Regions from separate parts of the Micromonospora sp. NPDC049139 genome, predicted to be linked through region 2. Evidence: riboswitches for the same ligand, from Rfam matches in the RefSeq annotation. Region 2 holds a riboswitch; the other holds the start of a gene.
What was found. A riboswitch is a leader RNA that binds a small molecule or an ion and turns the genes downstream of it on or off. The one in region 2 is predicted to bind S-adenosylmethionine.
Positions count from the first base shown of each region.

Region 1: another riboswitch for S-adenosylmethionine. It lies ahead of ACZ6Q9_RS01410 (ABC transporter substrate-binding protein); the one in region 2 lies ahead of thrC (threonine synthase).

Region 1 covers NZ_JBVJHK010000001.1:309,572-324,562, forward strand. Annotated here, with positions in the region: gene ACZ6Q9_RS01405 (proprotein convertase P-domain-containing protein) at 1-853, shown strand, start outside; SAM riboswitch class IV at 1,306-1,417, shown strand; gene ACZ6Q9_RS01410 (ABC transporter substrate-binding protein) at 1,685-2,539, shown strand; gene ACZ6Q9_RS01415 (amino acid ABC transporter permease) at 2,581-3,360, shown strand; gene ACZ6Q9_RS01420 (amino acid ABC transporter ATP-binding protein) at 3,363-4,100, shown strand; gene ACZ6Q9_RS01425 (peptidoglycan recognition protein family protein) at 4,634-5,764, shown strand; gene ACZ6Q9_RS01430 (VOC family protein) at 5,884-6,297, shown strand; gene ACZ6Q9_RS01435 (amylo-alpha-1,6-glucosidase) at 6,603-8,753, shown strand; gene ACZ6Q9_RS01440 (PP2C family protein-serine/threonine phosphatase) at 8,928-10,148, shown strand; gene ACZ6Q9_RS01445 (FMN-binding glutamate synthase family protein) at 10,211-11,785, shown strand; gene ACZ6Q9_RS01450 (hypothetical protein) at 11,820-12,050, opposite strand; gene ACZ6Q9_RS01455 (TetR/AcrR family transcriptional regulator) at 12,148-12,885, shown strand; gene ACZ6Q9_RS01460 (GNAT family N-acetyltransferase) at 12,899-13,504, opposite strand; gene ACZ6Q9_RS01465 (methyltransferase family protein) at 13,684-14,313, opposite strand; gene ACZ6Q9_RS01470 (cation efflux transmembrane domain-containing protein) at 14,318-14,991, opposite strand, start outside.
Region 2 covers NZ_JBVJHK010000010.1:139,588-154,578, forward strand. Annotated here, with positions in the region: gene ACZ6Q9_RS18885 (GNAT family N-acetyltransferase) at 167-712, shown strand; gene paaN (phenylacetic acid degradation protein PaaN) at 760-2,433, opposite strand; gene ACZ6Q9_RS18895 (GNAT family N-acetyltransferase) at 2,486-3,505, opposite strand; gene ACZ6Q9_RS18900 (hypothetical protein) at 3,854-4,366, opposite strand; gene ACZ6Q9_RS18905 (LysR family transcriptional regulator) at 4,597-5,586, shown strand; gene thrC (threonine synthase) at 5,614-6,900, opposite strand; SAM riboswitch class I at 6,912-7,047, opposite strand; gene ACZ6Q9_RS18915 (hypothetical protein) at 7,328-8,059, shown strand; gene ACZ6Q9_RS18920 (hypothetical protein) at 8,146-9,069, opposite strand; gene ACZ6Q9_RS18925 (DUF4232 domain-containing protein) at 9,939-10,325, shown strand; gene ACZ6Q9_RS18930 (ABC transporter permease) at 10,338-11,213, opposite strand; gene ACZ6Q9_RS18935 (alpha/beta fold hydrolase) at 11,210-14,074, opposite strand; gene ACZ6Q9_RS18940 (hypothetical protein) at 14,483-14,991, shown strand, end outside.

The DNA of each region.
Region 1 (14,991 bases), on a different contig from region 2:
CAGCCCGGCGTCGGTCACCTCCGGCAACTCCGCCACGATGACCATCTCCACCACCGGCACCACCGCGCCGGGCACCTACCCGGTGACCGTCACCGGCACCGGCACGGTCACCACCCAGACCGCGTCGTACACGTTGACGGTCAACGGGCCGCCCGGCTGCTCGCAGACCAACGGCACCGACGTCAGCATCGGCGACAACACCACGGTGGAAAGCTCGATCACCATCAGCGGGTGCTCCGGCAACGCCTCCGCCACCAGCACCGTCGCCGTGAACATCGTCCACACCTACATCGGTGACCTCGTCGTCAGCCTCGTCGCCCCCGACGGCACCGCCTACACCCTGCACAACCGCAGCGGCGGCTCGACCGACAACATCAACCAGACCTACACCGTCAACCTCTCCAGCGAGGCCGCCAACGGCACCTGGAAGCTGCGGGTGCAGGACGCCGCCTCCGGCGACACCGGCTACCTCAACACCTGGACGCTCAACCTGGTCGGCGGGACGCCCCCGGGCTGCACCGGCACGAACGGCACCGACGTCAGCATCGGCGACAACACCACGGTGGAAAGCTCGATCACCATCAGCGGCTGCTCCGGCAACGCCTCCACCGCAAGCACCGTCGCCGTGAACATCGTCCACACCTACATCGGTGACCTCGTCGTCACCCTCATCGCCCCCGACGGCACCGCCTACACCCTGCACAACCGCACCGGCGGCTCGACCGACAACATCAACCAGACCTACACCGTCAACCTCTCCTCCGAGGCCCGTAACGGCACCTGGAAGCTGCGGGTGCAGGACGCCGCCTCCGGCGACACCGGCTACCTCAACACCTGGACGCTGACGCTCTAGCGGCAACGGCGCCACCAGCGCACCCCCACACCGGGACCCCGGCTGAACCTCGGGATCTAGCGGTCCTCGCAACACCCAGACCTTCTGGGAGTTGCGAGGACCGTGTCCGTTTCTGCTGGACTCAAGGCGAAGTTCTTCGAAGACGCTGCGCGAGCAGACCGGGTTCGCCGACCACCTCGCCCGCCGCGCCACCGACCCCCGGCTACACCGTCCGGCAGCACCCGCGGCACGTGGGCGGCGCGATCGAGGAGTGACCGCCCGGAACCGAGCCCGCCGGTTCGGCCCCGGGTTCGGCGTGGGTTCGCCACCGGGCTCGGCGTCGGGGTCAGCCTCAATTCGCCGCCGGTCGCCGCCTGGGTCGGCAGCGTCTCCGCTCGCGCCGGGCGGCGCCACGTGAGGGTGGTCATAGCGGCTGGACGCGCCACCACGGGGGGCTGCTAGCCTCGTCGGCAGGTCATGAGCGCCAGCGTCAAGCCCCGGCTCGCTGGCCGGCAACCCTCGTCCGCGCAGGGGTGCCCCGGGTGAAGACCAGGCACCGGAGCAGCTCCGGTGCAAGCGTGGCCTGGTTCCCAGGTCAGCAACGACCGAGGAGAGCCATGTCCTTCCGCATCTGCGTACCGACGGTCCGCGCCGCGGCCCCGACGCCGCCCCTGACCCGGCGCCGCCACGTCGACATGATGCGGGTCTGCAGCGCCTCGTGTCGCCCCGGCGACCCGCGCTAGCCACGCACCAGACCCCCTTCCCAGGACCACCCCAGCGGTACGCCCACCGGGCGCACCGCCGGCGACGCACGCCCGTGCCCGCCGTCGGAGACCCCTTTCGGAGACACCTGTGCGATTCCTTCCCGCCCTCACCCGCGCCGCCGCCCTCGGCGTCGCCGCCGTCCTCGCCGCCACCGCCCTGACCGCCTGCGGCGACGACGCGTCCGAGGCGACCGACAACCCGTACAACCTGCTCCAGCCGGGTGTGCTGCGCACCGGCACGCTCACCGACGCCCCGCCGAACGTCTACCTCAAGGACGGCAAGTTCACCGGCTTCGACAACGACCTGCTCACCGCGGTCGCCGCGAAGGTCGGCCTGAAGGTCGAGTTCGTCGGGACGGACTTCTCCGCGCTACTCTCGCAGGTCAACAACCGCAAGTTCGACGTCGGCAGCTCCTCGATCACCATCACCGAGGCCCGCAAGAAGACCGTCGACTTCGGCAACGGCTACGATTTCGGCCACTTCGGGCTCGACGTGCCGGCCAATTCGTCGATCACCGGTTTCGACCAGCTCGCCGGCAAGCGGGTCGTGGTCGTGCAGGGCACCGTCCAGGACGACTACGCGACCGGCGAGGGCCTCGACCCGGTCCGGGTGCCCGACTACAACGGCGCGATCAACCAGCTCAAGGCCGGCACCGCCGACGCCTGGATCGCCCCCGCCGAGATCGGCGACAAGTCGGCCGCCGACAGCAACGGCAAGATCAAGGTGGCGGGGAAGCTGCTCAGCCCGGCCCCGACGGCGTACGCGTTCGCCAAGAGCAACGACAAGCTGCGCGAGGCGCTGAACAAGGGCCTCGACGAGGTGATCGCCGACGGCACGTGGAGCCGCCTGCAGGCCCAGTACTACCCGGGCCGCCCGATCCCCGCCGACTTCAAGCCGGGCAGCGGCACCGTCCCGGTGCCGTCGGCCTCGGCCGCCTCCTGACACGTACGGACGACGAGCGAGCGGGACGGTAGGAGAACACGATGGATCCGTTGAGCACCCTGTGGGAGACCTTCTTCGACTGGGACTCCATGCGCGAGGCGCTGCCCGAGATGCTGACGGTCGGGCTGCCCAACACGCTGATCCTCGCGATCTCCGCCGCCCTGCTCGGCTCGGTGCTGGGCATGGGGCTGGCCGTCGCCGGCATCTCGCGTACCCGATGGTTGCGCTGGCCGGCGCGGGTCTACACCGACGTGTTCCGCGGCCTGCCGGCCGCGGCGACCATCCTGCTCATCGGCGTCGGTCTGGCGCCGCTGGGCATGGAGGTGTGGGGCCCCAACCCGTATCCCCTGGGCATCCTGGCGCTGTCGCTGATCGCGGCGGCCTACATCGGCGAGATCTTCCGCTCCGGCATCCAGTCGGTGGAGGCCGCCCAGCTGGAGGGGGCCCGGGCGCTGGGCCTGTCCTGGGGCGAGGCGATGCGCCTGGTGATCGTGCCGCAGGGCATCCGCCGGGTGCTGCCGGCCTGGGTGAACCAGCTGATCGCGCTGATCAAGGACTCCAGCCTGGTCTACTTCCTCGGCCTGCTGGCCAGCCAGCGGGAGCTGTTCCGGATCGGGCAGGACTACGCGGCGAACACCGGCAACCAGTCGGCGCTGCTGCTGGCCGGCCTGTTCTACCTGGCGCTGACCGTGCCGCTGACCCACGTCGTGAACTGGATCGACCGGCGGCTGCGGCACGGCCGGCAGGCCGCCGCGCCCGCCGACGCCGACGACGACCTCGACCTGGCGCTGCCGGGGGCGGCGGGAGGAAACCAGCGATGAGCATCGACACGACGACCTCGGTGAGCCTGAGCGTCCGCGACGTGCACCTGGCCTTCGGGTCGCACCGGGTGCTGCGCGGCGTGGACCTGGACGTCGCGCGGGGCGCGACGGCCTGCGTGATCGGCCCGTCCGGCTCGGGCAAGTCCACGCTTCTGCGCGCCATCAACCGGCTCATCGAGCCCGATCGGGGCGACGTGCTGCTCGACGGGCGCAGCGTGCTGGGCGACGACCCGGACGCCCTGCGGCAGCGGGTCGGCATGGTCTTCCAGCAGTTCAACCTCTTCCCGCACATGAGCGTGCTGCGCAACATCACCCTCGCGCTGCGCCGGATCAGGAAGCTTGGTGAGGACGAGGCGGCGGCGGTCGCCCGCGACCACCTGGAGCTGGTGGGGCTCGCGGCCAAGGCCGACGCCCGGCCGGCGCACCTGTCGGGCGGGCAGCAGCAGCGGGTCGCGATCGCCCGCGCGCTGGCGTTGCGGCCGCAGGTGATGCTCTTCGACGAGGCGACCTCGGCTCTGGACCCGGAGCTGGTCAAGGGGGTGCTGGGGCTGATGGCCGAGCTGTCCGCCGGCGGCATGACGATGGTGGTGGTCACCCACGAGATGGGCTTCGCCCGCGAGGTCGCCGACACCGTCGCGTTCATGGATCGCGGCGTGGTGCTGGAGGCCGGCGAGCCGGCCGCGATCTTCGAGGGGGCGGAGCACCCCCGGCTGCGCCGTTTCCTCTCCCAGGTGCTCTGACCCGCCGCGACGTCCCCACCGAGGAGCACCACCGGCGCCGCCGGGAACTGGGACAACGGGCATGCGGCCGTCTGAGGCGCATCTTCCGTGAATGCACGCGGTCCGGTGCCGACCGAGTATCGCGGGCACGCCGCTGTGCGGTGGTCCCCCGCTCGGTGCGGCCCGATCACCCGATCGTCGGCGGACCGTCCCTCTCGGAGGATCGTCGGACGCCGGTTCGCGCCGCGGATCCGCCCGTACCGGTCTACGCTGCCTGGTGACGCCCCCTGACGGTCCGCGCTGTCGTCGGTCCGGGCAGCCGGCTCGTTCACCGGCCGAAGCCTCCGTTGTCGGAAACCCGACGACCCACGGCCACCTGCGCGTCGCTGCCCGTGATCCTCTACCTCGGCACGGGCGGTCACCTGGACGACCGGTCGACTCCTTATTGACCAGCGGCGGCGGCCTGGGCAATATCTTCCACAACACAGGCGGCCACTGGAGTTTCCTTTCACACACCCCCTTCCCACCCCCGACCCGGCCGCACAGGAGATGCCATGCACCTCGACCACTCCGAACTGGACCGCCGGACCCTGCTGCGGGCCGGCCTCGGCGCCGCCACGGTCGCGGTCGTCGGAAGCGAACTCGCCTTCCCCTCCGCCGCGCAGGCGGACCCCGGCGCCGACCTGGACTGGATCTACAGCTGCGACGAGTGGGGCGCGCGTCCGCCGGCGGACCCGCTGTCGGTCAGCGCCATCCCCACCAACAAGATCATCGTGCACCACATGGCGTTCCCGAACGTCACCGACTACTCCGAGGCGCAGGCGATCAAGCTGGCCCGCGACTGCCAGGACCTGCACATGGACGGCAACCGCTGGTCCGACACCGGCCAGCACTTCACCGTCAGCCGCGGCGGATACGTCATGGAGGGGCGCCGAGGCAGCCTGGAGCGGCTGCAGGCCGGCGACCGGCAGATGATCTCGGCGCACTGTCCGGGCGAGAACGGCCGGGCGATCGGCATCGAGAACGAGGGCACGTACGTCACCGAGACTCCGCCGGAGGCGTTGCTGGACTCGCTGGTCAAGCTCTGCACGACCATCTGCCGGCAGTACGGTCTGCACGCCCACGACATCTTCGGGCACTGGGACTTCCGCACCACCCAGTGCCCCGGCGCCGCCTTCTACCGGCAGTTCCCCGACCTGCGCCGCCGGGTGTTCGAGGCGCTCGACACCGACCTGGCGGACGTGCCGGCCCGCCGCTGGCCGGACCTGTGGCGGTTCGTCGGCTCGCCGTCGGTGCGGGTCGTGCAGTACCTGCTGGCCCACCGCGGCTACACCGTGCCGGTCAACAGCGTCTTCGACGCCGCCACCGTCGCGGCCGTGCAGGACTGGCAGTACCGCAACGGCATCCCGGTCGACGTCGACGCCACCCTCACCGCGCCGACCTGGGAGACGCTGGCGCCGGAGCTGGACAAGGACGCCACCGGCATCCCGGTCAGCGCCGCCCAGTTCATGCTCAACTTCAAGGGGTGGGCGGACGTCGCCGTCACCGGCGAGTACGACCACGCCACCAAGAAGGCCGTCCAGGACCTCCAGGCGCTGCACGGCCTGCCCCGCGACGGCAAGCTCACCACCAACACGTGGTGCGTCCTCGTCGGCGGCGTCGTGCGCCACTCCTTCCGGCACTGACCGCCCGCGGCCCGTGGGACGGCCTCCCGCTCCCACGGGCCGCGAAACGCGGGCGCGCCTCGTCCACACCCGGCCCCTGATCTGCGACGATGACGCCTTCACGACCGGAGGAGGGTGCTGTGGCGTCTCGGCTCAACCCGTACATCAGCTTCCCGGGCACCGCGCGGGAGGCAATGGAGTTCTACCAGCGGGTGTTCGGCGGCTCGCTGTCGATGAGCACCTTCGGCGAGTTCGGCACCGACGATCCCGCGCTGACCGACAAGATCATGCATGCGATGTTGGAGACCGACCGGGGCTACACCCTGATGGCCTCGGACACCGCGCCGGGGATGGAGCACGACCCGGGCAACAACGTCGCCGTCAGCCTCAGCGGTGACGACGCCGACGATCTGCGCGGCTACTGGGAGAAGCTGACCGACGGCGGCACGGTGACCATGCCGCTGGAGAAGCAGATGTGGGGCGACGAGTTCGGCATGTGCGTCGACCGCTTCGGCACCCGCTGGATGGTGGACATCGTCCAGCCCCAGGGCTGATCTCGGGAGCGCTTCCGCGACCCGGCGGCCCGGCCGGAGGTGTACCGGCGGCGCGACCGGGTACCGACCGCTGTCCGACGGGTCCGCGGCGCGCCGCACCGGCGCGCCCGGGCCCGCAGCCGCCGGTCAGGGGGTGCACCGATGCCGTCGACGCCGCCGAGCGCGTCTGCCGCCGGGACCCCCGCCGGCCGCGCGACGTCGCCGCACCCGCCGGCCGCCCGCCCCGCCGGGACCGCCTCCGGCCGCGGGAGGTCGCGCCGGCCGCGGCCGCCCCGGACGCCGATGCCACGCCGGCCGCCGGGCCGATGAGCGGCGTCCGGAACCTGCGGGTCCGACCGGATCTGCTCTACGTGGCGAGCGGCTGGAGCACGCTGGTCACCGACGTGCGCGGCCGGATCACCGGCGCCGACCCGCAGGGCTTCTTCGCGCGCAACACCCGGGTGCTCAGCACGGAGCGCCTCGCCGTGGACGGCCGGGAGCCGGTGCCGTTCAGCACGGCCAACGTGGCCGGCCACGCCCAGCTCTCGTACGCCGCACTCGGCGACGGTGAGACACTGCCCTCCCGCGCGGCCTACCTCCTGGTGGAGCGCTTCGTCGGCGAGGGGCTGCGCACCCGGCTGACCGTGGTCAGCTACGCCCCGGTGCCGCTGGAACTGGAACTGCGGATCGATCTCGCCGCCGACTTCGCCGACACCAGCGAGGCCGAGACCGGCCGCCGGATGCAGTCGGGCGCGGTGGACGCGAGCTGGCACCCCGACGACCGCGAGCTGCGCCTGACCTACCGGTGCGACGGCCTCGACCGGGCGGTGGCGATCGGCGTACGCGCGGATTCGCCCGTCCGGTACGTGGACGACGCCGTCCTGGTCGCGGTCACGGTGCCGCCCCGGGGGTCGGGCCGGGTGGAACTCGTGGTCGAGCCGGTCTTCGAGGGACGGCGTCTCGCCGCGCCGCCGCCGACCTTCGCCGAGCCGGGCGACGACGCGGCCCGCGCCCGTGCCCACCTCGCCCGGGAACTGACCCGGCTGAGCAGCAGCAACTTCGACGTCACGGCGGCCTGGCGGTGCGCGGTCGACGACCTGGCGGTGCTGCCGCTGGGTGAGCCGGCCGGGCCGACGGCGCCGATGGCCGGCCTGCCGATCTACCAGGAGATCTTCGGCCGCGACACGATGACCGCGTCGTGGCAGGCCCTGCTCGCCGGGCCGACGATGCTGGCGGACAGCCTGCGGCTCAACGCCGGCCACCTCGGGCGCCGCATCGACGACTGGCGCGACGAGGAGCCCGGCAAGCCGTTGCACGAGGCCCGTCAGGGACCGGTGTCCGCGCTCGGGCTCGACCCGTTCAGCGGCTACTACGGCGACTGGTCGACCGCGCCGGACTTCCTGATCTTCCTCGGGCAGTACTTCGCGTGGACGGGGGATCTCGACACGGTGCGGGATCTGCTGCCGGTCGCGCGCCGCGCCCTGGACTGGATCGACCGGTACGGCGACCCCGACCGGGACGGCTTCCTCGAATACCACTGCCGGTCCCGGGCCGGGCTGAAGAACCAGGGGTGGAAGGACTCGGACACCGCGATCGTCGACGAGCACGGCGAGGTGGTGCCCAACCCGATCGCGACCAGCGAGCTCCAGGCGTACTGGTACGCCGCGCTGCGGCACGCCGCCGTGGTGTTCGCCGCGGCCGGTCACCCCGCGCTCGGCGCCCGGCTGCTCCGCCGGGCCACGGTCCTTCGTCGCCGTTTCCACCGCGCCTACTGGATGCCCGAGCGGGGCTGTCACGCCATGGCGCTCGACCCGGACAAGCGTCAGGTGCGTTCGGTCAACTCCAACGACGGTCACCTGCTCGCCACCGGGATCGTGCCGGCCCGGCTCGCTCCCCTGGTCGCCGACCGGCTGCTCGCCGACGACATGTTCAGCGGCTGGGGGGTGCGCACCCTGTCGTCGGCACACCCGGCGTACAACCCGTTCAGCTACCACCGGGGCAGCGTCTGGCCCGTGGAGGCGGGCACGATCGGCCTCGGGCTGGCCCGGTACGGCTGCTGGGAGCACCTGCACCGCCTCGCCGAGGGGATGTTCGCCGCGGCGGCGCTCTTCACCGAGCACCGCCTGCCGGAGGTGCTCAGCGGCCTGCCGCGCGACGACGCGCACCCGCACCCCGGCGTCTACCCGAACTCGTGCTCCCCGCAGGCCTGGTCCGCCAGCGCGGTCGTCGCGCTCATCCAGGCGCTGCTGGCGCTGCGCCCGGCCGCGCCGCTGCGAACGATCTTCGTCGACCCGCACCTGCCCGAGTGGCTGCCGGACCTCGTCCTCGAGGGCGTGCAGGTCGGCGGGCGCACCGTCGACCTGACCGTCCGGCGTGGACGCGGCGGGCGTACGTCGCTGCGCGCCCGCGGCGACCGGATCGCGGTGGTGCGCCGGCCGACGCTCCAGGCGATGTCCGCCCGCCGGCACCGCCCCTGACCGGCCGCGAATCCGGGACCGCCGGCGCCGCTGCCGGTCTCGAAACACCCGAACGGGCCGGTTCGGGACGATCCTCGCGGTCGTCACCGTCCGGCCGGCGTCGCGCACCGTACGGGCTGCTGTCGGCGCAGGTCGGATAGCGGCGGAACCAGCCAGCGGGACTAGGATCCTGTCGTGGCCGACGCGGGGCTCATCCAGGACGACGAGCGGTTACGCCGTCTCGAGGCGGTGACCGACGCTGCCCTGTCCCGGCTCGACGCGGCCGATCTCTTCGACGAGCTGCTCGATCGCGTCCGGGATCTGCTCGGCGTCGACACCGCGGCCATCCTGCTGCTGGACGCGCACGCCCAGCAGCTCGTGGCCACCGCCGCCAAGGGTCTCGAGGAGGAGGTCCGGCAAGGTTTCCGCGTCTCGGTCGGCCGGGGTTTCGCCGGCCGGATCGCGCTGACCCGACAGCCGGTGGTCATCGAGGAGGTCACCCCCGACGCGGTGGTCAACCCCATCCTGCTGGCGATGGGCCTGACGTCGCTGCTGGGCGTGCCGATATTCGCCCGTGGTGAGCTCATCGGCGTGCTACACGTCGGCACGCTGCAGCACCGTCAGTTCACCGCCGACGACGTCCGCCTGCTGGAGTTGGTCGCCGACCGGGCCAGCCTGGCCCATTTCGCCCGGGCGAACAACCTGGCGCAGACCGCCGCCCTCGCCCTGCAGCGCAGCCTGCTGCCCAACCAGCTGCCCGAGGTGCCCGGCCTGGCCATGTCCGCCCGGTACGTGCCCGGTCACGTCGCCGGCGTCGGCGGGGACTGGTACGACGTGTTCAGCCTGCCGTCGGGCTGGCTGGGGCTGGTGATCGGCGACGTGTCGGGGCACGGCCTGCAGTCGGCCGTGGTGATGGGGCGCGTCCGCAGCGCGCTGCGCGCGTACGCGCTGGTCTGCGGCGATCCGGCGGAGGCGTTGGCGCTGCTGGACCGGAAGGTCTCCCACTTCGAGGCCGGCAGCCTGACCACGGCCCTCTACGTCATGGTCTCCCCTGATCGAAGCAGGATCCGGATCTCCAGCGCCGGGCACCTGCAACCCGTCCTCGCCGTGCCGGGCCGGCCGGGCGCCCTGGTCCCGGTCCCCGTCGACCCTCCGCTCGGCACGGGCCGCCGCCCGCCCGCCCGCCGGCAGACCGAGGTGGACCTTCCGCCGGGGGCCGTCCTGGCCTGCTTCACCGACGGGCTCGTCGAACGCCGCGACGAGGTCATCGACGTCGGCCTCCAGCAGCTCGTCCACGCGGTCCGGCCGGACCCTCCCGAGGAGGTCTGCCGCACCGTCATGGCGGCCCTCGGCGTCGAGCAACCGACCGACGACATCGCCCTGCTGGTGGTCCGTCGGCAGCCGACGCACGGCTGATCCGGCCGGGTCCGCCCCGCCGGCCCGTTTGGCGGAGGGCGATCGCGGAAAGAGTGGCGGGCATGAAGTGGGCAAGTCGAGCCGTACCCGCCGCCGTCGCCGCCGTCGCGGCCCTCGCCGCGCGCGACCTGATCCAGCGCGACCACGCGTTGCTGCGCAACTTCCCGGTCCTCGGCCGGGCCCGCTACCTGCTGGAGTCGATCGGGCCGGAGCTGCGCCAGTACATCGTCGCGGGCAACAACGAGGAGCGCCCGTTCACCCGCGACCAGCGCCGCTGGGTGTACGCGTCGGCGAAGCAGCAGAACAACTACTTCGGTTTCGGCACCGACAACGACATCGAGTTCACCCCCGGCTATCCGATCATCAAGCACCGCACCTTCGGCCGCGCCGTACCGCCGTCCACTCCGGGTGCCGGGCACGATGTGCGGCTGCCGTGCGCGAAGGTGCTCGGCGCCGCCCGGAGCCGGGCCCACGCCTTCCGGCCCGAGTCGGTGGTGAACATCTCCGGAATGAGCTTCGGCTCGCTCTCCGGCAACGCGGTGGAGGCCCTCAACCGGGGCGCGGCGCTGGCGGGCTGCCTGCAGAACACCGGCGAGGGTGGGCTGTCCCCGTACCACCGCAAGGGCGGTGACCTGGTCTTCCAGATCGGCACGGCGTACTTCGGCTGCCGGGACGAGCAGGGCCGGTTCAGCCTCGACCGGCTCAGGGACCTCGTCGCCGGGGCGCCCGTGCGGGCGCTGGAGGTCAAGCTCAGCCAGGGCGCCAAGCCCAGCCTCGGTGGCCTGCTGCCGGCCGCCAAGGTCTCCGCGGAGATCGCCGCGACCCGGGGCATCGCGCCGGGGCGGGACTGCGTGAGCCCGTCCCGGCACGCCGAGTTCTCCGACTGCGACAGCCTGCTCGACTGGGTGGAGCTGCTCGCCGCCGAGACCGGCCTGCCGGTGGGCATCAAGTCCGCGGTGGGCGACCTCGGCTTCTGGGAGGAGCTGGCCACCCTGATGCGCGACACCGGGCGCGGGGTCGACTTCGTCACCGTCGACGGCGGCGAGGGCGGCACGGGCGCCGCGCCGTTGATCTTCACCGACTCGGTGTCGCTGCCGTTCCAGCAGGGCTTCACCCGCGTCTACAAGGTCTTCGCCGAACGCGACCTGCACGAGCAGGTGGTCTTCGTCGGCGCCGGCAAGCTCGGCCTGCCCGACAACGCCGTGGTGGCGTTCGCGCTCGGCTGCGACATGGTGAACGTCGGCCGGGAGGCGATGCTGGCGATCGGCTGCATCCAGGCCCAGAAGTGCCACACCGACACGTGCCCCACCGGCGTCGCCACGCAGAACCCGTGGCTCGCCCGGGGCCTCGACCCGACCCGGAAGTCGGTCCGCGCGGCCAACTACGTCAGGACCCTGCGGCGGGACCTTTTCAAGGTCGCCGAGGCGTGCGGTGTCGAGCATCCGGGCCTGATCGACACCGACGCCATCGAGGTCCTCGACGGCCGCACCGCCTCCCACCCGCTGCACGAGGTGTACGGGTACCGCCCCGGCTGGGGCCTGCCGTCCGCCGCCGACCGGGCGGAGATCGTACGCCTGATGACGGCGGAGGCGCCGCGGGGCGGCAGCGCCCCGCCCTCGCCGACCGCGATGCCGTGATCGAGGTGTTCACCACCGTGTGCTTGGCGGGTGCTCAAGGGGCTGTGTCGGAGTAGACCTCGACGTCGTAGAGCAACTGCACGTTGCGGCGGCCGTTCGTGATGCCGACGAAGATCGGGTCACCGGCCGGGGTGGAGCCCTGGCGCCACACCTGTTCCCGAGCAGCTTCCCGCGACTCGTGATGGATCTTGCCCGCTTGGTGCAGTTGCAGGACGCGACGGGCGGTGGTCCGGTCGCTGTCGAGGTGGACTCGCAGCAGAGGCATGGCGTGAACTCCTTGCCGACCGTCAAGGCCATCCTTTCGTACGTTCGACTAGCTTACCGCTGTTAAATTGCCTGTCCACTGGACTAGAGTCGGCTCCATGACCACCGCAGAGCCCGGTGTGCCGACGACACCCTCGGCGGGGCGACGGGGCAGCCGCACCCCTCCGCCGGTGTGGCTACGGGCGGAGTCCTCGCGTGCACGGCGCAAACCGCCGCTGACCCTTGAGCGCATCGTGGACACAGCGGTGACCTTGCTGGACGAGCACGGCATCGAGGGCCTGACGATGCGCTGCCTTGCCCAGCAGCTCGACGTGACGGCGACTGCGTTGTACTGGCACGTGAGGACGAAGGATGACGTCCTGGACCTGGCCGTCGACCGGATCTTCGGCGACGTGCCAGTTCCGGACGTGAGCGACAACTGGCTGGAGGACATCCGCGTCCTCGTCCGAGGCTGGCGTGGCGCCATGCTGGGCCATCCCTGGGCACCAAGGCTGGTCGGACGTCCGATGCTCGGGCCCAACGTCCTGGCCCGTACCGAGTTCCTGCAATCGGCGCTGGTGCGCGGCGGCTGTTGCGGACTTCAGCTTGCGGTGGCCACGCGAATGCTGGCCAACTACGTCATCGGCGCCTCGCTCACGGAAGCCACGTGGCACCAGACCGCGGACCCTGACGCGAGAGCCGCAGCCCGCGACCATGTCGCCGCGAGCGCCAACGCCTATCCGACCCTCAGCGCCTCTGGCCATCTCGACGACACCCGATGGGACGACAACCTGCTGTTCGAGGAGGGCCTCAACGGGATTCTCCTGACAGCGGCACGGACAGGGATGCCGGAATGAGCATGTGCGCCACTCAGTTCTTTGGTTCCGGCTGGCGCGCGTCCGGCTGGACAGCGGGATCGTGGAGCGCCGCCGATCGCGACAGCCATTCCCGGGCCACCATCGCGAACACGAGCCGGTCGGCCCACTCGCCGCGGAACAGGTAGCTCTCGACATGCCGCGCCTCGCACCGCATCCCCAGCCGGGTCATCAGCCGGGCCGACGCCTCGTTGCCGGCGTGGCACCGGCCGTAAACGCGGTGCAGGCCGAACTCCTCGAAGCCCCATCCCAGCAGCGCCGCCACGGCCTCGGTGGCCAGCCCCCGGCCGGAGAACTCCGGGTTGAAGACGTACCCGATCTCGGCGGTGCGGTCGGCCCGGCTCCGCCAGACCAGCTCGACGGTGCCGGTCACCCGCCCGTCCAGCTCGGCGGCCAACGTCAGGATGTCACCCTCGGCACGCAGCCCGTCCTCGCGGGTCATCGTCGCCACCGACTCCCGCGACTGCTCGCGGCTGCGCGGCTCGTTGCCGAGCATCCAGCGGCACACGTCGGGCCGGCGCTGGTACGCGTACACGTCGTCAAGGTCGTCCATCGTGACCGGCCGGAGGGTGAGCCGGCGCGCGCGAATCGGGGTGAACACCGCCGGAGCGTACGGGATTCGGCCCGTTCGGTCCGGACCATTTCGACAGAGCCCGGGGCAGGCGGCCTGAGCCGACCTGGCGCATGCCGCGCTGGGCACCCACCCGTAGTCGGTCGGTCCGGGTATGGCCAGGGCCTGACCGACCACCGTCTCCGTACCTGTCAGGTCGGGGACGGCTCCTACCCGCGGCCTGCGACCTTGGCGGGCTCGGCGAGGCGACCGGTGCCGGGCAGGAACCGGCCCACCCGCGAGGCATAGGCGGCGTAGGCAGCGCCGTGCATACGGGCGAGGTATGGCTCCTCCACCGCGCGGACCTGCAACTGGATCGACACGACCAGGACCACGGTGGCGGCGAGGGAGATCGGGTTCGGCACCATCAGGGCCAGGGCCAGGCCCGTCACGATCATCGCGGTGAAGATCGGGTTGCGGGCCAGCGCGAACGCACCGTCGGTGACCAGGTCGGTACGTTCGTCAGGGTCGACCCCGACCCGCCACGAGGTGCCCATGCCCGTTTGCGCGGCGAGGGCGGCGATCACTCCGGCGACGGCGAGCACCAGTCCGATGATCCGCATCGTGGGCCGGTCGAGAGTGTCGATCGGGTTCATGCCGGCGAGCGCGGCGACCGGGCCCGCCGCGCCGAGCAGCAGCGCGGCGACGAACAGCAGCTTGGCCCACCAGCGCAGCGTGCCGGCCGGTACGGGGTCCAGCCGCAGTCCGGTGTCGCCGGTGCGGCGCCACTGCGCGAAACTGCGCCACCCGAACGCCAGTCCGAGGGCGAGCAGGTAGATCAGTAGGGCGACGGCGGCCATCGGCTCACTCCTTGCCGGCGCAGCAGTCGTCACCGCAGCCATCCACGGACGCGGACGGGGCGGTCATGGCGGACACCGCGGTGGCCGGCGGGCAGCAGGTGTCACCGCGCCACGCCTCGCGGCCTTCCTTCACCGCGACGGCGGCGATGACGAGGGCGGCGACCGGGTCGGCCCACCACCAGCCGAACAACGAGTTGGCCGCCAGCCCGACCAGCAGCACCGCGGACAGGTAGGTGCACAGCAGAGTCTGTTTGGAATCGGCCACCGCCGAGGCGGAGCCGAGTTCACGACCGGCGCGGCGCTGCACGGCCGACAGCACCGGCATCACGACCAAAGACAGCGCGGCCAGGACCAGGCCAACGGCGGAGTGCGCAGCCCGGTCGGCGCCGGCCAGGGCCCGCACCGACTCCACCGTCACGTAGGCCGCGAGGGCAAAGAACGACACTGCGATGATCCGCAGCGTGGTGCGTTCGCGGCGTTCGTGGTCGGCGGCGGAGAACTGCCACGCCACCGCGGCCGCCGAGACGACCTCGATGACCGAGTCCAGCCCGAAGCCGATCAGCGCCGTCGACGACGCGAGAGTCCCCGCGGTGATCGCCACCACCGCCTCGACGACGTTGTAGGTGATGGTCGCGGCGACCAGCAGCCTCACCCGGCGGGCAAGCACCGCCCGCCGGG
Region 2 (14,991 bases):
CCGGCGGACCGGCACCGGAGGACCACCGAACCGGCGGTCGGGGAGGCCGCTGCATTCGGTGACCGAAATCGCACGCTACACGAGGCGTGACGGCGGCGCACGACCCCAAATCGGGCATATTCCGATCGAGGGGCATCGTCATCCGTCGCTGTGGTAGGCATTCGGCATGACGAGGACGCCGGACGGGCCGGAGCGGGGGTCGGCGGTCACCCGGCACGCGGAGATCCGGCGGGTCCGGCCCCGGGACGCCGCCCGGATGCGGGCGCTGCGGCTGGAGATGCTCGCCGACGCGCCGCTGGCCTTCCTGGAGACCCTCGCCACCGCGGCGGCCCGGCCGCACGCCGACTACGCGGCCCGGATCGCGCACGTGTCGGCCGGCACGGACACCGCGCAGTTCGTCGCGGACCCGGGCGGCCGGCTGGTCGGGCACGCCGGGGGCACGGTGACCCCGGAGGAGCCCGGGCTGACCGTCGTCTACGCCGTCTACGTCACCCCGTCCTGGCGCGGCACCGGCCTGCTCGGCGAGCTGGTCGAGGCGGTGGCCGCCTGGTCCCGGAAGTGCGGCCGGCCCGAGCTGATGCTGGAGGTGGTGGTCGGCAACGACCGGGCCTACCGCGCCTACCGGCGGCTGGGCTTCGTCGACACCGGCGTACGCGTGCCGCACCCCACCGTGCCGGCGCTCACCGAACTCCAGATGCGCCGCTCCGCCTGACACGGGAGGGTTTCCGGGGCAGCCCACCCCGGAAACCCGACCGCGACTCAGGCGTGCCGACGGGACTGCACGATGCGGAACCGGTTGGCCACGTAGGCGCCGTCGGTGAGCGCGGAGTTGGCCGCCGCGTTCGCGCCGCTGCCGTGGAAGTCGGAGAAGGCCGCCGACTGGTTCACGAAGACCCCGCCGGTCAGGTTGCAGGACAGGTGCACCCCGACCTCGATCGCCGCCGCCTCGGCCGCGTCGAGGACCGCCTCGTCGGTGGAGTAGACCGCCGCGGTGAGCGCGCCCTTCTCGCCGACCGTCGACCGCAGGATCTCCAGACTGTGCGCCGTCGAGTCGGTCGCGATGGCGAACGAGATCGGCCCGAACCACTCCTTCGAGTAGGTCGCCGTGTCGCCGGCCGCCAGCTTGACCAGCGTCGGGGTGCGGACCACCGCGCCGGGGAAGGCCGGGTGCTCGACCGTACGCGACTCCAGCACCGTCTCGCCGACCTTGGTGACCTCGTCGAGGCGCTCCAGCACCCCGTCGTTGACGATCGCGCCGGTGAACTCCACCCCGCGCGCCGGGTCGGCGGTGAGCTTGCCGATCGCGGCGGCGATCCCGCCGGCCACCTCGTCGAAGCTCTTGTGTCCCTGGTCGGTGGCGATTCCCTCGGCGGGGATGAGGATGTTCTGCGAGGTGGTGCACATCTGGCCGCTGTAGAGGGTCAGCGTGAAGCCGAGGTTGCGGCACATCCCGGCGAAGTCGTCGGTGGAGTCGACCACCACCGTGTTCAGGCCGGCCTTCTCGGTGTAGACCGCCGCCTGCCGGGCGTTGGCCTCCAGCCAGTCGCCGTACTCGGTGGAACCCGTGAAGTCGACGATCTTCACGGCCGGGTGCAGGGCCAGCGTGGAGGCGAGCTTCTCGCCGGGGGCCTCAGGGGCGAGCAGCACCAGGTTCGGGTCGAAGCCGGCCTCGGCGAGCACCTCCCGGGCGTACCTGACGGTGATGGCCAGCGGCAGCACCGCGCGCGGGTGCGGCTTGACCACCACCGGGTTGCCGGTGACCAGCGAGGCGAACAGCCCCGGGTACGAGTTCCAGGTCGGGAAGGTGTTGCAGCCGATCACCAGCGCCACGCCGCGGGGCACCACGTGGAAGGTCTTGGTCATCCGCAGCGGGTCGCCCTTGCCGGCGGCCTTCTCCCAGCCCGCCGTCCCCGGGTGCCGGGTCATCTCCGCGTACGCGTAGGCGACCGCCTCCAGCGCGCGGTCCAGCGCGTGCGCGCCGCCGGCCTGGAAGGCCATCACGAACGCCTGGCCGCTGGTGAACTGCACCGCGTTGGCCAGCTCGAAGATGTGCTTGTGCAGCCGGTCGAGGATCTCCAGGCAGACGCCCACCCGGGTCTGCGGGCCGGCGTCGCGCCAGCTCGGCAGGGCGGCGGAGGCGGCGGCGACCAGCTCGTCGGCCCCGGCGTGCGGGTAGCGGACGCCCAGCTCGACGCCGAACGGGCTGGTCTCGGTGGCGACCCGGTCGCCGGCGCCCGGCTGGTCGAGGGGGAAGTCGCCGCCGAGGTACGCCTCGAAGGCGGCCTTGCCGTCGGCGGCGGCGGTCTCGCCGTAGACCCGTGGGCTGGGCGACTCGGGGTAGGCGGACCAGTACCCGCGCTCCGTGATCGCGGTCAGCGCACGGGTCAGGGTGTCGGCGTGCCTGTCGTACAGGGGGTGCGGGGTCTCCGTCATGCCCGCCATCATGCAACAGGAAGCCCCAGGATCAGTAGGGCCGTGTCACAACTCAGATCGTGAGCTGCCAGTCGGTCCAGCCGTCGACCCGGCGGAAGCCGAGCTGCTCGTTGATCGCGATCATGTAGCTGTTCTCGGCCGCGTTGAAGGTGTCGATCGCGCGCACGGCCGGCTCGTGGGCGAGCAGGTGCCGCAGGTTCTCGATCTTGACGAGCAGACCGAGCCGGTGCCCCCGGTGAGCGGGGTCGACGATGGTGATCTGCTGGAACGCGTGCCAGTCGGCGGAGGCGCCCACGTCGAGCAGCGTCCAGGCGGCCACCCGGCCGGACGCCTCGTGGCGCACCGCCGTGTGGTAGCGCCGCCGCCCCCGCGCCTCCAGCGCCCGCTCGATGCCACGGACCCGTTCGACGTCGATCCGCTCGGGCTCCCACTCCACGTCGCCGAGGGGCGCGTCGGCCATCAGCCGGCCGTCGAGGTAGGCGATGTCGGCGACGTACTCGTCGGGGGTGCGCCCCTGCCAGCGGAGGACGCGGTAGCCGTCGGCCCGGGTGCGGGCGTCGGCCAGCGCGGCGTCCAGCCCGTCGTGGTCGAGCCGGGTGGTGTCGAGCCGGCTGCGGATCTCGGCCAGCGCCGGCCGGGCGCCGGTCGACGCGGCGAAGGCGGCGCCGGCCCCGGACCGGGGCGGGCCGCCGGGCAGCGCGGCGACCGCCATCCCCAGCACCCGCTTGCGGCCCCGCTCGCGCAGCAGCCGCACGGCGTGCTCGTGCAGCGCCCGGCCCACCCCGCGGCGCCGGTGGGCCGGGTGCACGATCAGGTCGGCGCTGGCGTTCTCGGTGTTGTCGAGCTGCGGCAGGTCCAGCGCGAGGTAGCCGGCCGGTACGCCGTCGAGCCGGGCCAGCGCCCAGATCGCAGCGCTGCCGGGCATCGGGTGCCGGATCGCGGCCTCGAAGCGCCGCCGGCAGAAGGGTGGGAAGTCCGGCAGGTCGGCGTCGTTGGCCGCCGCCCCGATCCGGTAGGCCGCGTCGATCGCGGTCTGGTCGGCGGCGTCGATCGGCGCGATCGTGATGCTCATGCCCCGAGGGTGGCCCGGGAACGACGATCGGGCCAGCGATTTAACCGCTGGCCCGATCGGACGTTGGTCGGGAGGGACACTCGCACAACGCCTCCGGCGTTGGGTCGCAAGAACTAAAAGTCTCCGGCGAGACGCCCTCCCGCACGAAGCATCTTGCGCCGCCCGGTTCCTGCCGTCAAGTCCTTGTCGGCGCGTTTTCCGCACTCACAGCGAAAAGCCAGTTACCCGGCGGATCGACCCGATCCCCCGTCCGGGTGGGTCGCCCCTCCCCCGTTCCTCCCGGCCCCCCGTCCCGGGACGACAACGGGCGGCCGGCGCCCCGTGGGTGCCGGCCGCCCGTTCGCCGCGTCAGCCCGCCTTGCTGAACTCGATCGAGATCGACTCGACCGCCTTCTTGCGAGTCATCGACCGCTCCAGGCCCATCGCCTCCAGCGCGTCGTTGACGCTGTCCACGTACGCCGTCAGGCTCGGCGTGGCGGCGTAGTAGGTGCCGGTCGTGGTCTGGGTGGACGCGCACGTCGTGTCGGTGATCCCACACGCCATCGTGTAGTGCGTGGCGCTGGTCCACTGGGTCGAGGCGCCCTGCACGAACAGCCGGGTGTTCACCCGGCACGCCGCGAACAGGTACGGGTTGCGGACCGTGGTGGTGAACGTCGCGGTGTCGGTGCCGGGCCAGTAGCTCACGGTCGACTCCGCCACACAGCCGCCGTCGAAGCTGCTCGACGACTTGCTGACGGTGTACTTGTCCAGCGTCCCGGCCGCCGCCGGCGTGGCGCCGAGGGCCACCACACCGAGGGAGGCGGCCAGCATGGTGAAGGCGGTCACGGCCGCCCGGGTGACGCGGGCCGGTGCTGCGTTCATGGGAACCCCTCTCGTGCCGGCCGGGTGGTCGCGGCCGACCGCAATTCGTCGCCAATGTGACAGGCGGCGGTGGACCCCGGGAGATTCCGGGTGCCGCCACCTGCAGATTCTTCGGCCGGGTCGGGAGGGCTGTCCAAGACGCGACACCGATGGGCCATAGGACGGACCTATGAGTACTGGTAGATCTTCTGATCGTCGATGCCCGCGGGGGTCGGGCGAGGGGGATCGTCATGGTGGAACTACGTCAACTCCGGTACTTCCTCGCCGTCGCCGAGGAGCGGTCCTTCACCCGCGCCGCCGCGCTGCTGCACGTCAGTCAGCCGACGCTGAGCCAGCAGATCCGCGCCCTGGAGCGGTCGGTGCGCGCGCCGCTGTTCCACCGGGAGCCGGCGGGCGTCCGACTCACCGAGGCCGGATCCGCGCTGCTCGAACCGGCCCAGCGGGCCGTGGTCGGGGTCGCCGACGGCGTACGGGCGGCCCGGGACACCGTCGGCACCGGCGACGGCACGCTACGCGTCGGCTTCAGCACCGGCGGGGCGGGCGACCTCATCGCGTCGATCCTGCCCGCCTGGCAGCGGGCCGCTCCCGAGGTACGGCTGGTCCTGCGCGAACTGACCGTGGGCGGGCTGTACACCGCCCTGCTGGAGGACCAGATCGACGTGGCGCTCACCCGGCTGCCGCTGGACCCCGAACGGCACGACTGGACGGTGCTGTTCGCCGAGCCCCGCGTCCTCGCGCTCAGCGCCCGGCATCCCCTGGCCGACGCCGGCGCGGCGGTGTCGCTGGCGGACGTGCTCACGCTGGCCATGCCCCGGATCGAGGACGTGCCGACGATCCGCGACTACTGGCTGCTCAACGACTACCGCGACGGCTGCCCGCCGCAGCAGCGCGGGGTGACGGTCACCTCGCCGGCGGAGATGGCGTACCTGATCCTCCAGGACCCGGCGGTGGTGGCCGTGGGCCCCCGCACGGCACGCGGGCTCTCGCCCCTCGCGGAGCTGCGCTTCGTGGAGCTGTCCGAGGTCGCCCCGGTGCCCTTCGTCGCGGCCGCCCGGCGGCACGACCGCCGTGCCGCCGTGCTCGCCTTCCGTCAGGTCGCCGCGACGGTCGCGCGCCACCTGCACGGCGCGACGACGCCGGCCGGTGGCAGACCGGACCGGGTGGCCGGCGTCGGGGCGAGTCGCGCGACCGGTGCCGGGGCGGGCCGGGCCGGCGGCTGAGCCGCGAGCGGTCACCGGCCTCGGACCTCAGCCGAGGAGGCCGGCGTCGCGGGCGGCGCGCAGCGAGGGCCTGATGCGGTGGGTGGGGCCGGCCTGGGCGGCGATCGCGTCGAGGGTCTTGAGCCCCTCGCCGGTGTTGAAGACGACGGTCTCCGCGGTCGGGTCGAGCCGGCCGGACTCGACCAGCTTGCGCAGCACCGCCACCGTCACCCCGCCGGCGGTCTCGGCGAACACGCCGGTGGTGCGGGCCAGCAGCCGGATGCCGGCGCGGATCTCGTCGTCGTCGACGTACTCCATCCAGCCCCCGGTGCGGCGCACCGCCTCCAACGCGTAGAGGCCGGCGGCCGGATCGCCGATGTTCAGCGACTTGGCGATGCCCGTCGGCTTGACCGGGGTGATCGTGTCGGTGTCGGCGTGCAGGGCGGCGGCGATCGGGTTGCAGCCGGCCGACTGTGCGCCGAAGACCTTCCAGCCGCCGGCCGGCGCCTCGACCAGGCCGATCTCGACCAGCTCGGCGAACGCCTTGTCGATCTTGGTGAGCAGCTCCCCGGAGGCCATCGGGATGACCACCTGGGCCGGGATCCGCCAGCCGAGCTGCTCGGCCACCTCGTAGCCGAGCGTCTTCGACCCCTCGGCGTAGTAGGGGCGGACGTTGACGTTGACGAACGCGGTGTCCTCGAACTCGTCCGTCTCCACCAGCTCGCCGCAGAGCCGGTTCACGTCGTCGTACGAGCCGTCGACGGCGACCAGCTCGCCGCCGTAGACGGCGGTCGTGACGACCTTGCCCTGCTCCAGGTCGCCGGGGATGAAGACCACCGACGGCGCCCCGGCGCGGGCGGCGTGCGCGGCGACCGAGTTGGCCAGGTTGCCGGTGGAGGCGCAGGCGTAGCGGCTGAAGCCGAGCGCCCGGGCGGCGGTCAGCGCGACCGAGACCACCCGGTCCTTGAACGAGTGGGTCGGGTTGCCGCTGTCGTCCTTGACCCAGAGCGGGGCGGTGATGCCCAGCTCGGCCGCGAGGTGCGGGGCGGCGACCAGCGGGGTGAAGCCCGGGTCGAGGGTGACCCTGGTCGCCGGGTCCTGGCCGGCGGGCAGCAGCGCGGCGTACCGCCAGATGTTCTGCGGACCGGCCTCGATCTGCTCCCGGGTGACCGTCGCCAGCGCGGCGGCGTCGTAGTCGACCTCCAGCGGGCCGAAACACTCGTAGCAGGCGTGCTGGGCGGCGAGCGGGTAGCGGGCCGAACAGGCTCGGCAGACCAGGGCGCGGGCGGGGCTGGCGGTGGTGTCGATGCCGGAGACGGCGAACGTCGACGTCATGTCGAGGGGTCCTCTCATCTTTCCCCGCATCGCACCCTGCGGCGGGGACGGAATTGGCACCTGCCCCGTCGGTCGCTCAGCGGTGAGCGCGCGGGGTGGTTGCCGGGGCGTCGTCGGGCCGTATCCCTCAGCCCCTCTGGATGAGGTATGCAGTTGTACCTGCGAGTTTAAGCACCGACGCCGCCCGGATCGATGGCAGATCCCAGGATGTGAGCGATCCTGCAGTCGCCGCCGAGCCGCAGGGGCGGCCTCTCCTCGACGGTACGGATTCAGGCTGCCGCGGAGCGGGAACCGGCGGCGGGGCGCCGGGCGCGCAGCAGGGTGTCGCGCCCACCTGCCCGGACCGAACACGGCGACCAGCAGCGGTCGTGTGCCCCTGGCGCGCTCCCGTTACCTTGCAGGCACATTGACGGAAAGGAACGCGCGAATGCGTCGCAAGCTCGTCCCGGTGGTGGCGCTCTCCATGGCCTGCCTGCTGGCGGTGACCACCGCCTGCTCCGCGGGCAACCGGAAGAAGCGGGACCGGTCCGCCGACCGGCCCGCCAGCGCGAAGCGGGACGACGTCGACGCCGCCTGGGCGACCCCGACCCCCCGCCGCACCGGCGACCAGCTCACCTGCCTCGAACTGCGCAACACCCGGATCGGCAGCAGCCGGGTCCGCTACCGCGGGTACGCCGCCCCGATCCGCCTCGCCGCCGGTCGCTGGTCCGACCGGGACGGCACGACCGTGGAGTTGCAGCGGCCGTGCGCCATCGGCGACCTCGACGGCGACGGCGCGGGCGACGCGATCGGCGTGATCATGCTCGACGGCGGCGGCACCGGCCGCTTCTTCACTCTCGCCGCCTGGCGCAACGTCAAGGGCGAGCCGGACTACCAGGCCCAGGTCGACCTCGGCGACCGTACGCCGGTGGAGAGCATCAGCGTGCGCGACGGCAGGGCGACGGTGGTCTACCTGACCCGGCCCGCGGACGGCCCGACGGCCGAGCTGAGCATCCGGCGTACCGCCGTCTACCAGCTCAGGGGAACGACGCTGGCCGAGCTGAGCCACACCGACGCCCGGGTTGCCGACGCGTCCGACGACGGGGAAACCGTCGGCTCCGGCACCGCGCCAGACTCCCCCGACTCCCCCGACCGCAAGCGCAGGCCCCGTTCCCGCTGACGTCCCGCCGGGGGGTCGTACCGGGCCCAGGACCGCGCCGGCCGATCCGCCGGCGCGGGCTCCGGTCGTGCCGGGCGGGGGCCAGCTCAGCCTGGAACCGGCCGGTGGGCTGGTGGCCTCGGTAGCCGTATGGACCCGGTGGACGGGCAACCCTGCTGACTCACCGCGCCGAGGCAGCCCCACCCCGAGGCCGGGGGACGCTCGAAGTACTGGACGGGCTGCGACGGGATGGCCTCGGTGGTGAACGTGGCGGCGCCGCTCGGGATGCGTTGCTCGTGGGCACCGGTCGTGTCGGTGTAGGAGGCGACGATGTGCCACTCGCAGGTGTGGGTGGACACCTCCGGCTGGATGCGGAACGCCATGTTCGACTGACCGTTGCCCAGCTCGACGACGTTGCGGCGGAAGTACAGCTGACCCTCCTGCGGCTCGCCCTCGTCCAGGACGTACGGGCCGTGCGGCTTGTCCGTCGGCCCACCGGTCAGGTCCCACAGCAGCCCCTGCCGGGACTCCGCGCCCGCCGGCGGAAGGGTGACGACGGTCTGCGCCGTGGGTACGCGGCACGAGTCCTTGACGGCGGTCATGTTGTTGATCGTGAGTCCGGCGGCGCGATCGCTGTTCAGGTTCAGGTCGAACGTCTGGGCGTGACCGCGGTTCTCGTTGCCGTCCTCGAGCGGCGCCACATAGGACGCGTGCTCGACCACCCGGCCGCCGAGCGGCTTCAGGAACTCCCACACCTCTGACGCGTCGCCGTTCAGGGCGGTGAGGATGGCCTGCTCGCCTTCGGTCAGCGGCCGGTCGAGCAGCACACTGAAGGCCTCGGGCAGGTCCCGGTCGTAGTCGAGGGGAGTGACGGTGGACACGAACGCGGCCTGCTCACGGTCCACCGCCTTCTCAGCCTGCCTGTCCGAGCGGGCCCGCTCGGTGGCCGTCGACCGGTCCAGGAGGAAGTTCGCCTGGTAGGCGAACAGCACGCCGACCACGACGATGACGGCGGCGGCGGTCGCGTACACCGCGCGCTGCTTCGGCGAAAGCCCGCGAAACCCAGGCAGTCGCTCATCCGCCAGCACGGCCCAGGCTTTCGGCCCGGGCGCCCGCCCGGACGGCTGCTCCGGTGGCGGTGCGGACGGCGGCGCGGGCGACGGCGCAGCCGCCGGCACGGACGGCGGCGCGGGCGACGGCGCAGCCGCCGGCACGGACGGCGGCGCAGGTGGCGACACGGACGGCGGCGCAGGTGGCGACACGGAGCGGGACGTGGACGGCTCAGCCGGTGGCACGGGCGACGGCTCGGCGGGCGGCTCAGGCTGCGGCACGGCGGGCGAGGTGGGCATACCCGATTCTCACTCACCGGCGCCATGCCCTTACGGACCGCTCGGCGCCGCCTGGGTCCGCACACCGATCACCTCGCCCAAGTTGGGACGGGTGATGTCGTAGACGATTCAGCTCGACAGGCACCGCGCGGGTGGCCCGGTCCGGCCGGTCCCTCAGGTGGGGCAGCTCGACAGCACCGCCGGACCCTCCGCCGGCCGGGTGTCCGAGGCTCGGCGACGCACCGGTGCGATGATCAGGCGATGGCGACCCCCGCGCACCGACCCGTACCGTGCTCGCGCGGTGGAGTTCCAGGACCGGCACGGGCGCTCGGGGTCGCGATGGCCGGCCTCGTCCTGCTCGGCGCCTGCTCCCCGGCGACCGAACCGCCGTCGGCCGATCCGGCACCGAGCAGGATGCCGAGAGCGGGCGCGCCAACGCCGAATTCCGGGGGCGCCCCCGCCGCCGAGTGCCCGGAATCCGGCGTTCGGATCAGTTCGCCGGGCTCCAACGCCGCGATGGGTCTGCGGGCCTCGGGCTGGAGCTGGTCAACTGCGGCACGGAGCCCTACCCGTTGAACGGCTACCCGGCGCTGCGTCTGCACGACGGCGACGGCAACCCGATACCGGTCCGGGTGGTCAACGGGGCCAAGGAGATCACGCCGGGCTTCGACGCCCCGTCCCGACCGCTGACCCTGCGGCCCGGCGAACGGGCCGGGGCCGCCGTGCTCTGGCGCAACCTGGTCACCGACCCGACGGTCGTCGCCACCAACGGCGAGCGCCTGGAGGTCGCGCCCGCCGCCGGCCGGCCCGCGCAGGTCGTCGACCTGGACGGACCGATCGATCTCGGCAACACGGGCCGGATCGGGGTCAGCGCCTGGAAGAAGATGGCGACCGACCCGACGCCGACCCGGCCGGTGTCGGGCACCTCGGCGCCGAGCAGCTCCATGCCGCTGCCGTGAGTGTCCGGTGCCTCAGCTGGTGACGTCCTTGCGGGTGAAGCGCCAGAAGGCGAGGCCCCAGAACAGCGTCGCGTAGCTGATCGCGGAGATCGCGCCGCGTACCACGTCGTCGGTCTGCACCGGCGTCGACAGCAGCCCCAGCCAGGCGTTGGCGTAGTGGGTCGGCAGGAACGCGCGCAGCGCGCCGAGCGCGGTGATCTGGTCGAGGATGCTGGAGAGGATCCAGAGCAGCACCGCGCCGCCGACCGCGCCGAGCGCGGCGTCCGTGACCACCGACAGCAGGAACGCCAGGCCGGCCACCACCAGGAGTACGACGGCCAGGTAGCCGAGCACGCCCAGCAGCCGCAGCAGTCCCTCCCCCGGTTCGAGCTGGGCGGCGACGGTGCTGCGCAGCGGCTCCCACCCGTAGCGCAGCGTGCCGATCAGCAGGGCCGTGCCGGCGAGCAGCGCCAGCGCCAGCGCCGAGTAGACGAGCGCGACCAGCAGCTTCACCGTCAGCAGCCGGGCCCGGGGCACCGGCACCGCTAGCAGGTAGCGCAGGCTGCCCCAGCTCGCCTCGCTGGCCACCGTGTCGCCGCAGAACAGCGCCACCACCACGACCAGCAGGAACGACGCCGAGACGAAGATGGTGAACAGGGTGAAATTCAGCCCGCCCGAGGTGGCGAACTCGACCAGGCTGCCGAACTCCCCGCGCCCGTTGTCGTCGTCGTCGCCCGTGTCGAACTGGAAGGCGATCAGGATGATCAGCGGCAGCAGCACCATGAACCCGAGCGCGAGCTGCGTACGCCGCCGGGATGCCTGCCGCCGGAATTCGGCGCCGAACGGCAGGGTGGCCGACGGCCGGTAACCCGCCGCCGCGCCCACCGTGGGTGACGTCCCCGCCATCATCGGTCCCCGCTTCCCCGAGAGTTCTCACCGACCAGGGCGAGGAACGCGTCCTCCAGGCGGCGCCGCGGCACCACCCGGTCCACCCCGATGCCGGCCCGGACCAGCTCGGCGACCACCTCGCTGCGGGCGGTCCCGTTGGTGTCCACCACGAGCTGGCCCTCGCCGTCGGGAAGCACCCGCACCCCGTGCAGGCCGTCCAGCACCGCGCGGGCGGCCGCTGGGTCGGTCACGTCGAAGAGCACGCTGGGCGACTCGCCCACGATCTCCTCGACCGGGCCCGAGGCGACGATGCGGCCCTTGTTCACCACCACCGCGTGCGTGCAGGTCTGCTCCACCTCGGCGAGCAGGTGGCTGGAGACCAGCACCGCGCGGCCGTCGGTGGCGTAGCGCTGGAGCACCCGGCGCATCTCCGCGATCTGCGGCGGGTCGAGCCCGTCGGTCGGCTCGTCGAGCACCAGCAGCTCGGGCAGGCCCAGCATGGCCTGCGCGATGGCGAGGCGCTGCTTCATGCCGTGGCTGTAGTTCTTGATCCTGCGGTGCACGGAGTCGCCCAGGCCGGCGATCTCCAGGGCCTCGTCGAAGTGCGCGTCCTCGGCCGGCCGCCCGGTGGCCCGCCAGTACGCCCTCAGGTTCTCCAGGCCGGACAGGTGCGGCAGGAATCCCGGCCCCTCGACCAGCGCGCCGATCCTGGACAGCACCGGCGAGCCGGGTACCAGCCGGTGCCCGAAGACGTAGATCTCGCCGGCCGTGGGCTGGGTCAGCCCCATCAGCACCCGCAGCGTGGTGGTCTTGCCGGCGCCGTTGGGGCCGAGCAGGCCGACGACCTGGCCGGGGTGCACCTCGAAGTCCACGTTGGAGACGGCGACGAAGCCGTCCGCGTACTCCTTGCGGAGCTGCCGCACGGCGAGCGGGACGCCCGCGTACGCCGGGTGGACGGAGCTGTCCTGGCGGCGGTGTCGGCGCCGCGCCACGGTCACGACCGCGACGAGCCCGACCGCGATCGCGGCGACCAGCCCGACCAGCACCCACCGCCACACCGTGGCGGCGGTGGGGATCGGCTCGCCGGCGACGGTCGGCAGGCCGACCGCGCCGCCGGCCGCGACGGTGTGGACGGTGGGCTCGACCGGGGTGGCGTACGCCTGGTCGGAGGTCGCCACCACGACGCGCAGCCGGTGTCCCGCCTCGACGCGACGGACGATCGCCGGCAGCGTGACGGTGACCGGCTGCGCCGCCTCGATCTCGCGCGGCAGGCCGGTGAGCCGGACCGGGGCGACCAGGCCGTTGGGCAGGGTGGCCGCGCCGTTGGGTTCGACGTCGTAGAGCTTGACGAAGAGCACCGCCTCGCCGGTCGGCGACGCCGCCCGGATGTCCACGGTCGGCGCGCCCACCACGTCCACCGCCTCGGTCAGCGGCTCCGACTCGAACCGGGCGTGCTGGCCGGGGATGTCCCCGGCGACGCCGCCGAGCAGGGACGACAACTCGCCGGCGAAGGGCACCGAGGAGATGGCGGCGGGGTTACCGGCCGGCGGGTTGGCGACCGGCTGGGCCGGGCCGGCCACCGGAACGTCGCGGCGGGCCGTGCCGGCGACGCCCGGGTAGTCGGCGGTGCGGTAGCCGGTGGCCACCAGGCCCCGGTCGAGGGCGTCGAAGCCGGCGATGCGGGACCAGGTGAAGTCGGCCCCCGGGGCCTCGCCCTCACCCTTGACGTAGTGGTCGAGCCACTGCACGGTCAGGAACTTCACCCGGTCCGAGTCGGTCCGCGGGCCCTCGCCGCCGTCGTGCCCGCCGGTGAACCAGGCCACCCGCACGGGCGTGCCGGCGGCGGCGATGCCGCGCGCATTGGCGTCCGCCTCGCCGAGCGGGAAGAGGGTGTCCGCCGCGCCCTGCACCAGCAGGGTCGGCGCCTTGATGCGGTCCAGCACGCCGGCCGGGCTGGACCGGCGCAGCAGGTCCACGGCGGCCTGGTCGGCCCGGCCGGTGGTGGCGATCCGCAGGTACGCGGCGCAGATGTCGGCGGCGAACCGGCCGCACGACGGGTCGGCGGCCCGGGCCGGCGCCCGCCCCGGACCGGTTCCCGGGCCGGCGCCCGGCCCCGGGCTGGGCGGGCCGGCGGAGGCGGGCGCCCCCTCGGGCTCGGTGGCGCCGGCCCCGGAGAGCCCCGCCGGCCCGGAGCCGACGTTGCCGCCGCCGCCAAAGAAGAGGCCGGCCCAGCCGGACTTGAAGACGCCCTCGGTGGGCTGCTTGCCGGTGCTCTCGGGCAGGAAGGAGCGGGACAGGTCGTGCCAGGTGATCATCGGGACGATCGCGTCGACGCGCTGGTCCTGTGCCGCGAGGAGGAGCGCCAGGCCGCCGCCGTACGAGCCGCCGACCACGCCGACCTTCGGGTCGCCCGTGGCGTCGGTGCGGATCTCGGGGCGGGCGGCGAGCCAGTCCAGCAGGCGCTGGGCGTCCCGGACCTCGTAGTCCGGGTGGTCCAGGTGGATCTGCCCGCCGCTGCGGCCGAAGCCGCGCGCCGTCCAGGTGAGCACGGCGTAGCCGCGCCCGGCGAACTCCTCGGCGTCGGCGCGGACGGACTCCTTGGTGCCGCCGAAGCCGTGCGCCAGCAGCACCGCCGGCACCCGCCTCGCCGCCGAGGCGCCCTCCGGCAGGTAGAACGTGGTGTCCAGGTCGACGGGCTGGTCGCCGGCCGGTCCGGAGCGGACGGTCAGCATCGCCGACTCGGCGCGGACGTCCGGCCCCTGCGGGACCACCGCCCAGGTCACGGCGGCGGCGAGCAGCACCACGGCCGCCGCCGCGGCGACCGCGCGCCGGCGGGTGGGCAGGGCACGCCGGATCCACGCGGCCGACGACGGCGATCTCATGCGGCACACGGTACGGCCCGAACCCTGAGCGTTGGCTGAGATCCTCCGTACGGCCGTCCGGTTGGTCCGATCGGCGGCCGGACCGGTGCGACCGCCGCAGGTCCCCGACCCTCCCGGAGAGACGGATTCGGATCACGTGAATTCCGATTTTCGGTGAGAAATCCCCTCCGATCCATCCATGCCACTCTCCCGAACGGCACCCAGCGTGGCCGGTGTCGGGACGAACGGTCACCTGGCACCTCATGACGGAAAGCTGACCGTTCGACGGCCGGACCACCCCTCGCTGTTCGGTTAGTTTCCGGTCCGATGCACGGGACTCCACGGTCGATGCCCGATCGGGCCACCCGGGGAGGAAGACCGGGGTCGGCCGGGGGGGTTCGACCCGTTCACGTGAAGGGGGCGGTCGTGATGAGAGGTGGACTGGACGAGACACTGGCCCGGTTGGCCCGGCGCGAGGAGGCGCTGCGCCGGCGGGCCGCCGACCAGGGCGGGGCGGCGGACGGGGAGGCCGCCGCACCGCCGGCAGTGCCGGACGGGGTGGCCCGGGCCCGCGCCCGGGTCCGCACGTCGCACTCGGAGCAGCTCGCCGACGGCCGGGGCGAGACCCGCAACGCCGGGCCCGGCTGGGGCGACGCCCGGCGGGCCGGCGAGCCCCGCGACCCGGTGGCGGAGGTCGCCGACGCGGTCCGCCGGGTGGTGGTGGGCCACCCCGGCATGGCCGTCACCATTCGGGTCGAGCACGACCGGAAGGCGTACCCGCTGCGGATCGCCTGGACCGGCACGGGCGTGACGGTCGGCGCTGAGACGCCCGCCGTACCGCCGCCGCCAGCGGGGCCGACGTCGGGCAGGACGCCGCCGGCCTGGACGCCCGGCCGGGAGGGGCCGAGCGCCGACCCGGCGGCGCGGCTGACCGAACT